Regions from separate parts of the Bacillus sp. ISL-35 genome, predicted to be linked through region 3. Evidence: riboswitches for the same ligand, from Rfam matches in the RefSeq annotation. Region 3 holds a riboswitch; each other region holds the start of a gene.
What was found. Region 3 has a riboswitch for cyclic di-GMP ahead of J7E38_RS12055 (anti-repressor SinI family protein). Riboswitches for the same ligand answer to the same signal wherever they lie in the genome.
Positions count from the first base shown of each region.

Region 1: linked by a shared signal. The riboswitch ahead of J7E38_RS08820 (LPXTG cell wall anchor domain-containing protein) and the one ahead of J7E38_RS12055 (anti-repressor SinI family protein) in region 3 are both predicted to bind cyclic di-GMP.
Region 2: linked by a shared signal. The riboswitch ahead of J7E38_RS12955 (hypothetical protein) and the one ahead of J7E38_RS12055 (anti-repressor SinI family protein) in region 3 are both predicted to bind cyclic di-GMP.

Region 1 covers NZ_JAGGQK010000004.1:573,079-577,260, forward strand. Annotated here, with positions in the region: gene J7E38_RS08815 (iron-containing alcohol dehydrogenase) at 1-1,164, shown strand; cyclic di-GMP riboswitch class I at 1,417-1,507, shown strand; gene J7E38_RS08820 (LPXTG cell wall anchor domain-containing protein) at 1,653-3,446, shown strand; gene J7E38_RS08825 (class D sortase) at 3,612-4,182, shown strand, end outside.
Region 2 covers NZ_JAGGQK010000008.1:4,484-8,665, reverse strand. Annotated here, with positions in the region: gene J7E38_RS12970 (DinB family protein) at 1-208, opposite strand, end outside; gene J7E38_RS12965 (DoxX family membrane protein) at 461-976, shown strand; gene J7E38_RS12960 (nucleoside triphosphate pyrophosphohydrolase) at 1,024-1,359, opposite strand; gene J7E38_RS12955 (hypothetical protein) at 1,557-1,781, opposite strand; cyclic di-GMP riboswitch class I at 2,056-2,140, opposite strand; gene J7E38_RS12950 (hypothetical protein) at 2,421-2,765, shown strand; gene nadE (ammonia-dependent NAD(+) synthetase) at 2,804-3,625, opposite strand; gene J7E38_RS12940 (lactonase family protein) at 3,845-4,182, shown strand, end outside.
Region 3 covers NZ_JAGGQK010000007.1:133,975-138,156, reverse strand. Annotated here, with positions in the region: gene J7E38_RS12070 (carbohydrate kinase) at 1-700, shown strand, start outside; gene J7E38_RS12065 (pseudouridine-5'-phosphate glycosidase) at 716-1,639, shown strand; gene J7E38_RS12060 (helix-turn-helix domain-containing protein) at 1,706-2,047, opposite strand; cyclic di-GMP riboswitch class I at 2,691-2,776, shown strand; gene J7E38_RS12055 (anti-repressor SinI family protein) at 2,806-2,934, shown strand; gene J7E38_RS12050 (helix-turn-helix domain-containing protein) at 3,038-3,358, opposite strand; gene treR (trehalose operon repressor) at 3,629-4,182, shown strand, end outside.

The DNA.
Region 1 (4,182 bases), on a different contig from region 3:
ATGGACAACTTTACTTTTTACAATCCAACAAAACTGATATTTGGCAAAGGCCAGCTTGAGGAACTTAAAAATGAAGTTCCGCAATACGGAAAGAAGGTCCTGCTGGTTTATGGCGGCGGAAGCATCAAGCGCAACGGACTTTATGATTCTGTGATGGACACTCTTAAAGAAATGGGAGCCGAAGTATCCGAGCTTTCTGGTGTAGAACCGAATCCCCGGCTTTCTACTGTCCAGAAGGGTGTAAAGATCTGCAAAGAAGAAGGCATCGAATTCCTTCTGGCAGTAGGCGGAGGCAGCGTCATCGACTGCACGAAGGCTATCGCTGCCGGAGCAAAATATGATGGCGATGCATGGGACCTGGTTACCAAGAAAGCTTTTGCTTCTGAAGCTCTTCCGTTGGGAACCGTGCTCACTTTGGCAGCTACAGGCTCAGAAATGAATGCCGGTTCTGTCATTACAAACTGGGAAACGAATGAAAAGTACGGCTGGGGAAGCCCGGTAACATTCCCGAAATTCTCGATCCTCGATCCTGTGAATACTTTTTCAGTACCGAAGAACCAGACGATTTATGGCATTGTCGACATGATGTCCCATGTTTTCGAGCACTACTTCCATCTGACCGAGAACACGGAATTCCAGGACCGCATGTGTGAATCTCTGCTGTTGACTGTGATGGAAACAGCTCCAAAGCTGCTTGATGACCTGGAAAACTATGAATACCGTGCAACAATCCTTTATGCTGGAACGATGGCCTTGAACGGCATCCTGAATATGGGCTACCGTGGTGATTGGGCTACCCATAATATCGAGCACGCTGTATCTGCGGTATACGATATCCCTCACGGAGGCGGCCTGGCGATTCTGTTCCCGAACTGGATGAAGCATAACCTTAAGGTAAAACCAGAACGTTTCAAAAAAATGGCTGTCAGAGTCTTCGGCGTGAATCCAGAAGGCCGGACGGACGAAGAAGCCGGGTTGGAAGGAATCGAAAAGCTGCGTGAATTCTGGAACAGCATCGGCGCACCATCAAGACTTGCTGATTATGACATTGATGACAGCAAACTCGATTTGATGGCCGATAAAGCAATGGCAAACGGTGAATTTGGCAACTTTGCAAAAATGAATAAAGACGACGTAGTGGAAATCTATCGTATGTCGTTATAAATGAATGAGGACCCGGGGGATTAACCCTGGGTCCTTTGTCTTTGTATCAGGACAATGATCTTATAAAAACCATTAGGAAAAAGAAAAAAATAATGAAAAGGACCCCTTTTACGGGTGATAAATACATTAGGAGAAAAATTTACCAAAAAATTTAATAGGACTATATGTTTAACCTGCTGGGTAACTGTGGTAATTCTTAAAAATGTAAGACAAGGAAGCCGAGGAATATTTTACATAAACAAAAAACATCATTCATGCTAATAGCAAACCTGTTGAAAAGCAGGGACGCAAAGCCAGGAGTCTAAGGCTGCGAAAATGCAGCTATGACCGTCCAGCCGCCATGGAAAAAGTATTATTCCAGGCGGCTTTTTTTGTCTAAACATAGGTGAATTTTTACGGAAAGGAGGATACACATTATTTTAAATAACTGAATATTCAGTTATTTTTACGAGCAAATTTTCAATACCAATATAAAAGGGGACGAGAAATTGAAAACGACTTTTATGAAAAAATTATCAGCAGTCTCGATTGCATTCCTAATGTTATTTTCACTAACAGTACCGGCATTCGCTAATGAAAATGAAGGTGTGTCACTAGATAAGGAAGAATACACAAAATTGAAAAGCGAGGCCGAGAATTCAAATCAAGCAGAAAGCAAAGAAGCAACTCAAAAAGAAAACAATGACTCAAACCAAGAAGTGGATGACGAGTCAACTCAAGAAGAGAACGCTGAGGCAGGTCTAGAACAAAATGATGTCTCAGCACAAGAAGAGAACGATGAATCAACTCAGGAAGGAAATGAGGCAACAACTCAAGAACAAAATGGTGACTCAACACAAGAAGAAAACAATGACTCAACTCAAGAAGAAAAAGAGGCAACAACTCAAGAACAAAATCATGACCCAACTCCAGACGGAAAAGATGAATCGAATCAATCAGCAAAAGATGGTTCAAGTCAAGACGAAAATGCCAATGCCGCTCAAGAAGAAAAAGAAAACGATATGGAAGACATGGCATCTATCGAGGGCCCTAAAGAGAATGTCAATAAAAGCACAGAAATCCACCTGCATTTGAAAAACTGCCCAGAAGATGTTGAAAAAGTAGCGGTCGAGTTAAAAGGAGTTTGGAAAGAGATGTCAAACCCGGGTAACTCGCCACTTTATAAACTGAAAGATGGCGGTGAGTTTGTAGAGGATGATATTACTGCATTCAGGCTTACGTTTGAGTCAGGAACTGAACAAATATATTCAATGGATGAAGTTAGGGTAGGAAAAGAAGCGGAAGGATCCATTAACTATTGGCTTGAGAGCTGCTCTATTGACGAAGAAGACATTTCTGAAGAGCCAGGCGACGGGACAGTGAACCCTGGTGTAGGCACAGAGGAACCAGGAGATGATAACGGTGAAGAGAATGGCAACAAAAGCACAGAGATTCACCTCCATCTGAAAAACTGCGTTGCTCCAGTTAAGAGTGTGTTTGTTAAATTAAATGGTGAGTGGGAAGAAATGTCCAACCCAGGTAACTCCCCGCTCTATAAGCTCAAAGATGATGGTGAATTTGCAAAGGATGATATCACGGAATTTAAGCTTGTATTTGAATCAGGCGTTGAAAGAGTCTATAAAATCGAAGACCTTAGAGTTGGAGTAGAAGCAGAAGGGTCAATTAATTATTGGATTGAGGACTGTACAGTACCTGAGGATAATAATACAGAAGAACCAGGGAATGGAACAGGAGATAGCGACGAAGATTCCGACCAAGATGGAGAATCACCAGATGTTACTGAAATAGTTAAAGAACTGTATATCAATCTTAATCTGGATATTAAAACAGTAGTCAAGTTGACATTGGTGATTAAAGGCGGCGAGAAGATCGAACTCACCCGGATTAACAACCTCTGGAAACTTATTTTCGCTAACGGTTTAGATGTTACCAATATCAAGGGGATAGAACTAGAGTTTGAGGATGGAACGACCAAATTTATCACGCTTAGCATGCTCTCTTTTGAATTGAAAGACCAGGTTCTTCATTTGAAAATTGATGAAGCAGTCCTCGGTGCTGATGATAAGACTGATGTTGGCAATGAGACAGATGTTGACAAGGATGATGAGACCGGAATAACTGGCAATAATGATAATAATTCCGGAGGGTACGATAAACAAAACTGGTCCGGAAAAGTACTTCCAAAAACAGGAGAAAGCAGCAATATGATGTTCTATATAGTAGGCTTCCTTCTTATGGCAGCAGGTACAGGATTAAGAATGAGAAAGCCAATCAGTAACTAAAGGAGAGGGGGGAAGAGATTCCCCTCTTTATTTTTGAATTAATATTGAATGGGAGTGTGCAATATGAAAAAAATACTATCCTTAATGCTTATAATATCCGGAGTGTTTCTGTTTTTATATCCATCCATATCAAATTTATATACTGATTATCAGCAGGAAAAGTTGATGAATGATTGGGAAGCAAAAACATTTGAAGCTGAAGCAGCTGATGTCACTTTTGACCAGCAAGCTGCAAAAGAGAGTCTGGATGAACTTAATGGTGTTTTCAAAGCAGAAGAACAGGATCAAGTCGATCAAAACCAACTGGTTGATCCCACAAGCTCAACCATCGAAGAGGAAAGCTCAAAGCGCAACAATTCCGGTATGCTTGGTGTAATTGAAATTGATAAAATCAATTTACGCTTACCGATCCTGTATGGCGCCTCGCAGGGTAACCTTGGTGTGGGTTCAGGTCTGTTAAATGGAACCTCCCTTCCAGGTGCACCGGGAAACAGCGCAATTGCTGCCCACCGAAGCCGTTCGTATGGAAGAATGTTTAATCGTCTTGATGAAATTGGTACCGGGGATGTAGTTACTGTTAAGGGGCAAAATGGAACATTCCAATACAAAGTTTATGAAACCCTAGTAGTAGAACCTGAAGATGTTTCTGTATTAAGCGGCAGTAAAAATGAAAAGACTTTAACTCTCATCACCTGCACCCCGATTGATACTGCGACCCACAGGCTGATTGTTAAAG
Region 2 (4,182 bases), on a different contig from region 3:
CTATGTAATTCTCAGGGAGATGATTTGATTTTTTTGGGTATCCCATCATGAATTGTTCTGCCACCGTCAATACATGCCCGATATGCCAGTGGATATTATTATTGAAGCCCTCTGGCTGAAAACTCGCCTGCTCCGGATCCAAACCCTCAATATGCTTTAAAAAATTTCCTCTTGTTAATTCAAACTGTTTAAACAATAACTCGCTCATAATTCCATTCCCCTTTCCTGCTTGTATTCATCTTATGTTTATTCTATGTATTTCCAATATATGTGACAAGGAAAAGGCATTATTAATAATACCTATAAGGGTATTTTATCCATAAAAGGAAACCCGCTGTCAAAATTTGTTCAAAACATTATGGCTGATATGTGTCTTCACACTTTATTCACAGATTTCCATTTATTGCTTTGATATTTTATAAGTGTAATCATTATATATTTTTGAAGGGAAGCGATTTAGATGTTCGCTAAATGGTTAAGGGAAAACAATATTGCTGCTGGCCTGTTGACTGTAATTCGTGTATGGCTTGGTTACAACTGGATGACTGCTGGTTGGGGAAAATTGACTGGTGAAGGATTTGACGCAACCGGATTTTTAAAAGGAGCTGTAGCCAATCCTGTGAAAGGTCCAGACGGACACATGGTGTATGGATGGTATGTAAACTTCCTTGAAAGCTTCGCGATTCCAAACGTCGATCTTTTCAACTTTATCGTTCCGCTTGGTGAATTCCTTGTTGGTCTGGGATTGCTCCTTGGATGCTTAACAACTGCTGCCATGTTCTTCGGACTTGTCATGAACTTCAGCTTCTTCCTTGCAGGTACTGTATCTCATAACCCAACTGACATCTTCTTCGGATTCGTCCTTCTATTCGCTGGCTACAACGCTGGCAAATACGGTCTGGACCGCTGGGTGGTTCCTTTCATCCGCAAGACTGTTTTCAAACAGACACCGGAACCAGCACATAAAACTGCTTAACGCGTTATAGATAAAGCCCTCCGCCAACTATGGCAGAGGGCTTATTTTTATTTTGAACGTTCCTCAACAGATTTGAGCAGGATTTTTTTGCGGAAGCCGCCGCTTCGATTCTTCTTCAGCTGGCGCATGAACTCCACTTCCGATTCGGTGATCCCCCGATGGTCCGCAATCGCATAGACCACCTCAAGCAAGTCTACTATTTCACTCAGCAGCCTGTCCGTGCCCGCATTCCGGAATTTTTCAACTTCCTCATTGAATTTTTCCATTAGCTTTTCACTATAGGCACTGCCTTGCAAAACTTCATATTCAACTTTCTTGCCTTTATCCTTCATCAAATCCGGAAAATAGTCCCTTACGAGTTTGTTGTATACTTTTTTTTCCATGACGATTCCCCTTTTGCTGTCTTACTGATAAACATAACCTTAAATCTGCAGCTTCAAACACCTTTCGTAAAATCCCTATGATCATCATTGAATGCACTGCTATCGATCCATCTCTTTTGTTACAATGCACCCTCCTGATGAAGCCATAGGAAAAGCCTGTGGTCACCGCACCACAGGCTTTCATATTTTAGTAGTTTTCAAACTACATAATCTTCCGTTAATTTACTGCAGGCATTCGATAGATTTTCAAGGCATTCCCTTCTTAACTTCTCGTCACAGATGAAATCATTCCGAAGTTCTTCCTCCAGCTTCGTTTGAATCTGCTGAATTTCTTCCCGGAACCTTTCCCTTTTTTCAACATCAGATAAATGAAACTCAATCTCCCGTTCAAAGTACTCTACCGTCCCAAACAATACAGTCAACGTTTCCTCCACCTTCCATCAATTTTTTTAAAAAAATCCTTTGTCCTAAAAACAAAACCTGCCAAATGGATTATTTTCATTCGTCCTGTCAAGATACTTAAGTATTATTTATCCTCTCTCACAATCGGCAAACGTGAAATTTAGCTGTTTTTGCTTTATTGTGCAGTATGGAACAGGAAAAAATAAAAAATCCCCCAAAAAGACGGCGGATTTCCTTTGGCAAACAGTCACCCAAAACCATTCACCGATATCTTCAATTCTCATCCGATCTTTTATTGGCAACCCGACGATCCTAGCAGCGTGGCCTTAGACTCGTGGCTTTGCGTCCTCACCTTTCGATAAGTTTGCCTTTTTCAGTTCTATTTAAAATATAAAACTTTAGAACCATTCTTTCAACAAAATTCGCCAATTACTTACAAAGATGAGTCTATTTTCCTATAACTTTATGATTGCAGGAAAAATACATTTATAAAACGATAAAAAATCGACGGTGAGGACAGTGTTTTGTCTGAAGTCTGCCACTACTTTTACTGGAATCTTTGTTTTCACAATGTAATATCCCAGCAATCTCTATGTAAAGTTCGGTTGTTAGAATAAAAAGAAGAAGCTTTATTACAGGCGAATGGCAGGAGGATCCTTATGGAACAGCATGTTAAGCAGTCGCTAGATGATTGGAAAGCAGAAATTGAAGAGATTCTTAAAGAAATTGATGCGGAGTATGACGAAGTTAAAAATGAGCTGAAAGTGTATACATATAAATTCAACATCACAAAGCAGGTTGTCCAGTCGACAGTTAATCCAGACCTGAACAGGAAGATACGTGAATTGTATCATCAGCCATTTGAGGAGAAATTCAACGATTTGAAAGAGTATATCAAGGAGTTGGAAGAAAAAAAGCGAGTCTTCCAGATGTTCACCGATAAAATCGACAAAGTGACAGAAAAAGAGGATGCGCCGCATTTTGCAATCGCGCAAACTGAATAAAAGGAAAGCCTGGCTGATCAGCCAGGCTTTTTTTATGCTTATTTCTTCCACCATGAATCAAACATGGAAGCTGGAACATGCCGTTTATGCTCTGAAGCAAGATATCTGCCCTCAATTTTGGCAGCTGCTGCTTCGTCGATCTGCTTTCCTTCAAGATAATCATCGATTGCTTCATAGCTGACGCCAAGCTCGGTTTCATCCGACTGCAACGGCTTATTGTCAAGAAGGTCGGCGGTAGGCTCTTTCAGATACAGCCTTGCCTCTGCGTTCAATGCCTTGAGCAATTCCCTGCCCTGCCGCTTGTTCAAGCCGGAAAGTGGAAGCAGGTCTGCTCCACCGTCTCCGTATTTTGTGAAAAATCCGGTTACTGCTTCTGCAGCATGGTCTGTCCCGATCACCAGCAAGCCGTCTTGCCCGCCGATCGCATATTGAGTGATCATCCTGATCCTTGCCTTTGCGTTTCCTTTGTTAAAGTCCGTCATCTTCTCGCCAATCGCTTCCTCGAACTGGGTATTGAAAGTGTCGACAGCAGGCTGGATATTGAAAGTGATCGTTTGGTCAGGCTGGATGAAGTCCAGCGCTTTCTGTGCATCATCCTCGTCTTTTTGCACCGCATAGGGAAGTCTGACAGCCACGAAATTGGCCTCCTGGCCTTCTGACCGCAGTTCCTCCGCAGCCATTTGTGCAAGCTTCCCAGCCAGAGTGGAATCCTGGCCCCCGCTGATGCCAAGAACGAATCCTTTCGCCTTTGATGCAAGCAAATATTCCTTCAAAAAATCGATTCTCTTCCTGATTTCCTGCTGGGGATCAATTTGCGGCTGCACATTCAAATCTTCAATAATCTGCTTTTGCAAGCTCATGATAACCCTCCTAATTCACGAAAAACTATTCAAAAAAGAGCATATCCCTTCTAAAGTCCAAAGTCCAGATTTTCGTCAGAAAACCTAACATCCTAATACCAAAAATGCTCATGTTTATTTTACCCATTACCATTGTGGACGTAACATTTTGTCTGCCAGGATTTTTTTGCTAGACTATAAATCATAGTATTAACGCGAATTAAATTGGAGGCATTCATAATGGCAACCCATGAAAAGTTCAAAGGCTATTTCGGAACCTATACAAAAGGTGACAGCGAGGGAATCTATTCTTTCACACTAGACGCTGTGAATGGAAAGATCCTCGACGTGGAACCAGCTGCTGCGCTGGAAAACCCTACTTACCTGACAATCAGTGACGATAACCGCTTCCTATATGCTGTGGCAAAAGAAGGTGGTTCCGGGGGAGTTGCAGGCTTCAACATTCTCGATTCCGGAAAATTATCTTTCATCAATTCACAGCTTGTTCCAGGAGCATCTCCCTGCCATGTGAGCGTGAATCCGGAAAACACCCTGCTTTTATCCGCCAATTACCATAA
Region 3 (4,182 bases):
CGATGTCGCTCCGTCCGAGGTCATCAATGGCCAGTCTACCGGAGCCTATACGGCAGTCCTGGACCATGATGGGGAAATGACCATCGCTTTAGCCGAGATGTCAATCTATGATTCTATCACTCCGGAATTCATCGATCGCAAATGGGGTTATTTTGCTTCCTCGGATTTCATCATGCTGGATACCAATTTCCCGGCAGATGTGCTGGGGCGGATCATCGAGCGATGCCGCAGGGAAAACATCCAGCTTTGCATCACACCTGTTTCATCACCAAAAGCGAAGAAATTGCCTCGCGAACTGCGGGGGGTTACCTGGCTGATTGCCAATAGAGAGGAAGCGGAAGCGATTTCCGGCATCAAAATTGAAAACGAAGGCGACTTTTTCAGAGCGGCAGAGATCATCATACATAAAGGTGTCGAAAAGGTTGTCATTAGCCGCGGTGATAAAGGATTGATCTATTTTACAGCAAAAGGCGAAGCAGGAGTCCTGATTCCGCCAGCAATTTCCGTCATCGATGTGACTGGAGCGGGCGATTCGCTCGTGGCCGGGATCATCTATGCCCATCTGAATGGAATTCCGACGGAGGATGCTTGCAAGATTGGGATGGCTTGTTCGATTCTTACATTGCAATCGATCGAAACGGTGAACCCGATTTTGAATAATAAACAGTTACTCGAAACGTTTAAACAAAACTTTAAATAAGCGAGGTACAGCATGCTGGAAAAGTGGCTTGAATTTTCACAGGAAGTAATAGAAGCGAAGAACACGGGTAAACCGGTCGTTGCGCTGGAATCTACGATTATATCACATGGGATGCCTTATCCACAGAATGTCCAGACAGCAAGGGAGGTAGAGCAGATTATCCGTGAAAATGGGGCAGTTCCAGCAACGATTGCCATTCTCGATGGGAAAATTAAAATCGGCCTCTCGGATGATGAACTGGAATACCTGGGCCAGAGCAGCACTGTCGAAAAAGCCAGCAGACGCGACATGGCGTATCTTTTATCAACCGGGAAAAATGGAGCAACAACAGTAGCTGCCACAATGATTTGCGCAGAACTGGCAAATATAGAGGTATTTGTTACCGGAGGGATTGGCGGTGTGCACCGTGAAGCGGAGACAACGATGGACATTTCTGCCGACCTGCAGGAACTGGCGAAAACAAATGTAGCTGTTGTGTGTGCAGGCGCCAAGTCAATCCTGGACCTCGGGTTGACTCTTGAGTATCTTGAAACCCAGGGTGTACCTGTTGTTGGCTATTGCACCGATTCACTGCCAGCGTTTTATACACGGACAAGCCCATACAATGTCAACTTCCGCCTTGATACGCCCGAATCTGTCGCAGATATGATCAGAACCAAATGGGATTTGGGGCTCGATGGCGGAATCGTCGTTGCCAACCCGATTCCTGAAGAAGATGCAATGGAAGAGAGTTTCATAGCTGGAGTGATTGAAAAGGCGCTTTCAGAAGCCAAAGAAAAACAGATTGGCGGAAAGCAGGTGACTCCGTTCCTGCTGGGTAAGGTTAAAGAACTTACGGAAGGAAAGAGCCTTGTTGCCAATATCGCGCTTGTCAAGAACAATGCCAGGGTGGGAGCGAAGATTGCCGCCAGTCTCTGTAAACAAAGAATCAGCCTTTAAGGCTGGTTTTTTTGTTTGAAAAAGTAGGTCTAATATGCAGCCTTGAATGGTATTCTATAGTACTCGTTATTTTTCTTTTTCGCTATGGCTCTTGAATTTCATGAAATCAAGATAATAGGAAAAGTCTTCTTTGCTGATCCCATTTTTTATTGCTTCGTCAACAAGTCCGATCCATTCCTCATCAAAGGAGACCGGATCAGTCCTTTTTGTTTGTTGCCCCATCAGGTTTTCCACAGACGTATCCAGATTGTGGGCAAGTCGTGATAAAACCTGAAGCGATGGATTTTCCTGAATGCCTCTTTCGATATAACTGAGGTAGGACTTGGAAACATTCGCTTTTTGAGAAAGTTCGGTAATAGAATAGTTTCTTTCCAATCGCAATCTTTTAATCTTCTCTCCAACCTTCATCTGGTTATCTCCTTATAATCAACTATATTCATTATAACGAACAATTATATTCTTTAAAAAACACGAAATAGTGTGATAATCGGAGATATTTCTTAAAAAAGAACGATTTTTGTTCTTTTTTAAGAAAATTCGCCTTATTATGGACTTTTTCAAAAATGGTTCCTCTGAACTATACTCGAATGGAGTATTGGAATGTCAATGTGAAGGAGGCAAATGGCATGTACAGAAAAAACTGCGATCGATGCAAACGTCCCTCGTTTAGCAGCAGTGAACAGGGTGAATGGCTATGTCCGGTTTGCGGCAATGATTTAACAAGGTACCCGTTTTTCAATGCCATCAGCCTTGAAAAAGTGGCTATAAAGCATCGCTGGAAAAGGCCTGCTTATCCACAAACTTCACTGTCTAAGGGCCCATCAGCAGATTTATGGGGGTGATTTTAAAAAAAGAGTTCAACAATTAGAGATAGAATGCGACAAAAAACATCAGTAAAATGATTTAAATTTTCAGAAAAATAAGGTTTTAGCCTATGATTTTGTAATTGTTTGGAAGAAAAAGAAGGATATTTACAGGGAATCGCCGACAAATACTTACATGTTAAATATATAGAACAAGGTACAATGACATTGGGAGTTAAGAAAAAAGAATCAGAAAAAGGCAAACTGGTTGAAAAGTCAGGACGCAAAGTCACGGATCTAAGGTATAAAGTGCTAAGATGGCCGGACTGCCTGGAATACTAACTGTATTTTGGGGGGAAGAACTTGATTAAAGAACAGGTAATTTTCGAAGAACTGGATACAGAATGGATGCAGCTAATAATGGAAGCATTGGAGATGGGAATAAATAAAGAGGAAATCAGGAAGTTTTTAATGACAAGCGGACAGGAATAAAGCAATCATACATAGAACATCGTCAAATAATCGGGCAGCTCATTACAGAGGTGCTTTTTATTTTGCGAAAAAAAGGGACAGCGGGCAGGCTGTCCCTTACAAATTATTTATTGTTTAGTCTCCATTTGTTGAACTCCAGAAATTCACGGAACTGGTCCTTGCTGATTCCGGAATCCATTGCTTCTTTCACAAGATTAACCCAGTCAGAATCAATATTCTCCTTATCGACTTGTTCATGGATCAACTGATCAACTGGAACATTCAGGACTCCAGCGATCTTTTCAAGAAATTGAATGGATGGATTCGTTTGCAGGTTCCGTTCCAAAGAGCTTAAATAGGATTTTGCAACGCCAGCTTGCTCAGCCAACTCGGATAGGGACATTCTTTTTTCTTGTCGAAGTTTTTTGACGCGTTCACCAATCACAGTATCCACACACCTTGTCTATTTATAGTTATATCATAACAAATCTGATAAAATAGTTCCATATTAAGAACACCTTACAGAACAATTATAAACAATCTTCTCGATTTTTGTGGTGTTTTTTTTATCAAAAGGTTGGGAAAAAAATAGTCACTATAGTTATCGGCAGTTTTACGGTAAATTTTTATAAAATGCAGACAGGATAGTTCATTATATTCTTTTAATCGAAAAAAAGGTAAAATGGTAGCAATCAGACAAGGTACGGGTGATGATATGCAGAAAAAGTATTTATTGATTTATGAAGAGATCGCCAAACAAATCCAGGAGGGACATTATCCTGCCAGAACAATTTTGCCATCTGAAAATGAATTTGCGGATATGTATCAAACATCGCGCGAAACCATCCGCAAAGCACTGAATCTTCTCGCGCAAAATGGCTTCATCCAAAAAATCCGCGGCAAAGGCTCACTCGTGCTCGATTTAAAAAGGCACCAGTTTCCAATCTCCGGGTTGATCAGTTTTAAAGAACTGGCTAAAAATATGGGCGGCAAAGCGAAAACAACGGTGGATGAGTTCCTTCTCGAACAGGCAGGACGGGACATTGCCAGAGAATTGAATGTTGATAATGACGAGATGATCTGGAAGGTGAAGAGAGTCAGGCATATTGATGAAGAACGAGTCATCCTCGATAAGGATTTTATCGTCGAAAGGCATGTGCCTGGGCTGTCACGCCAGAAATGTGAGAATTCGATTTTTGAGTATATTGAACAGGACCTGGATAAAAAAATTAGTTTTGCCAAAAAGGAATTTACGGTTGAGGAACCAAA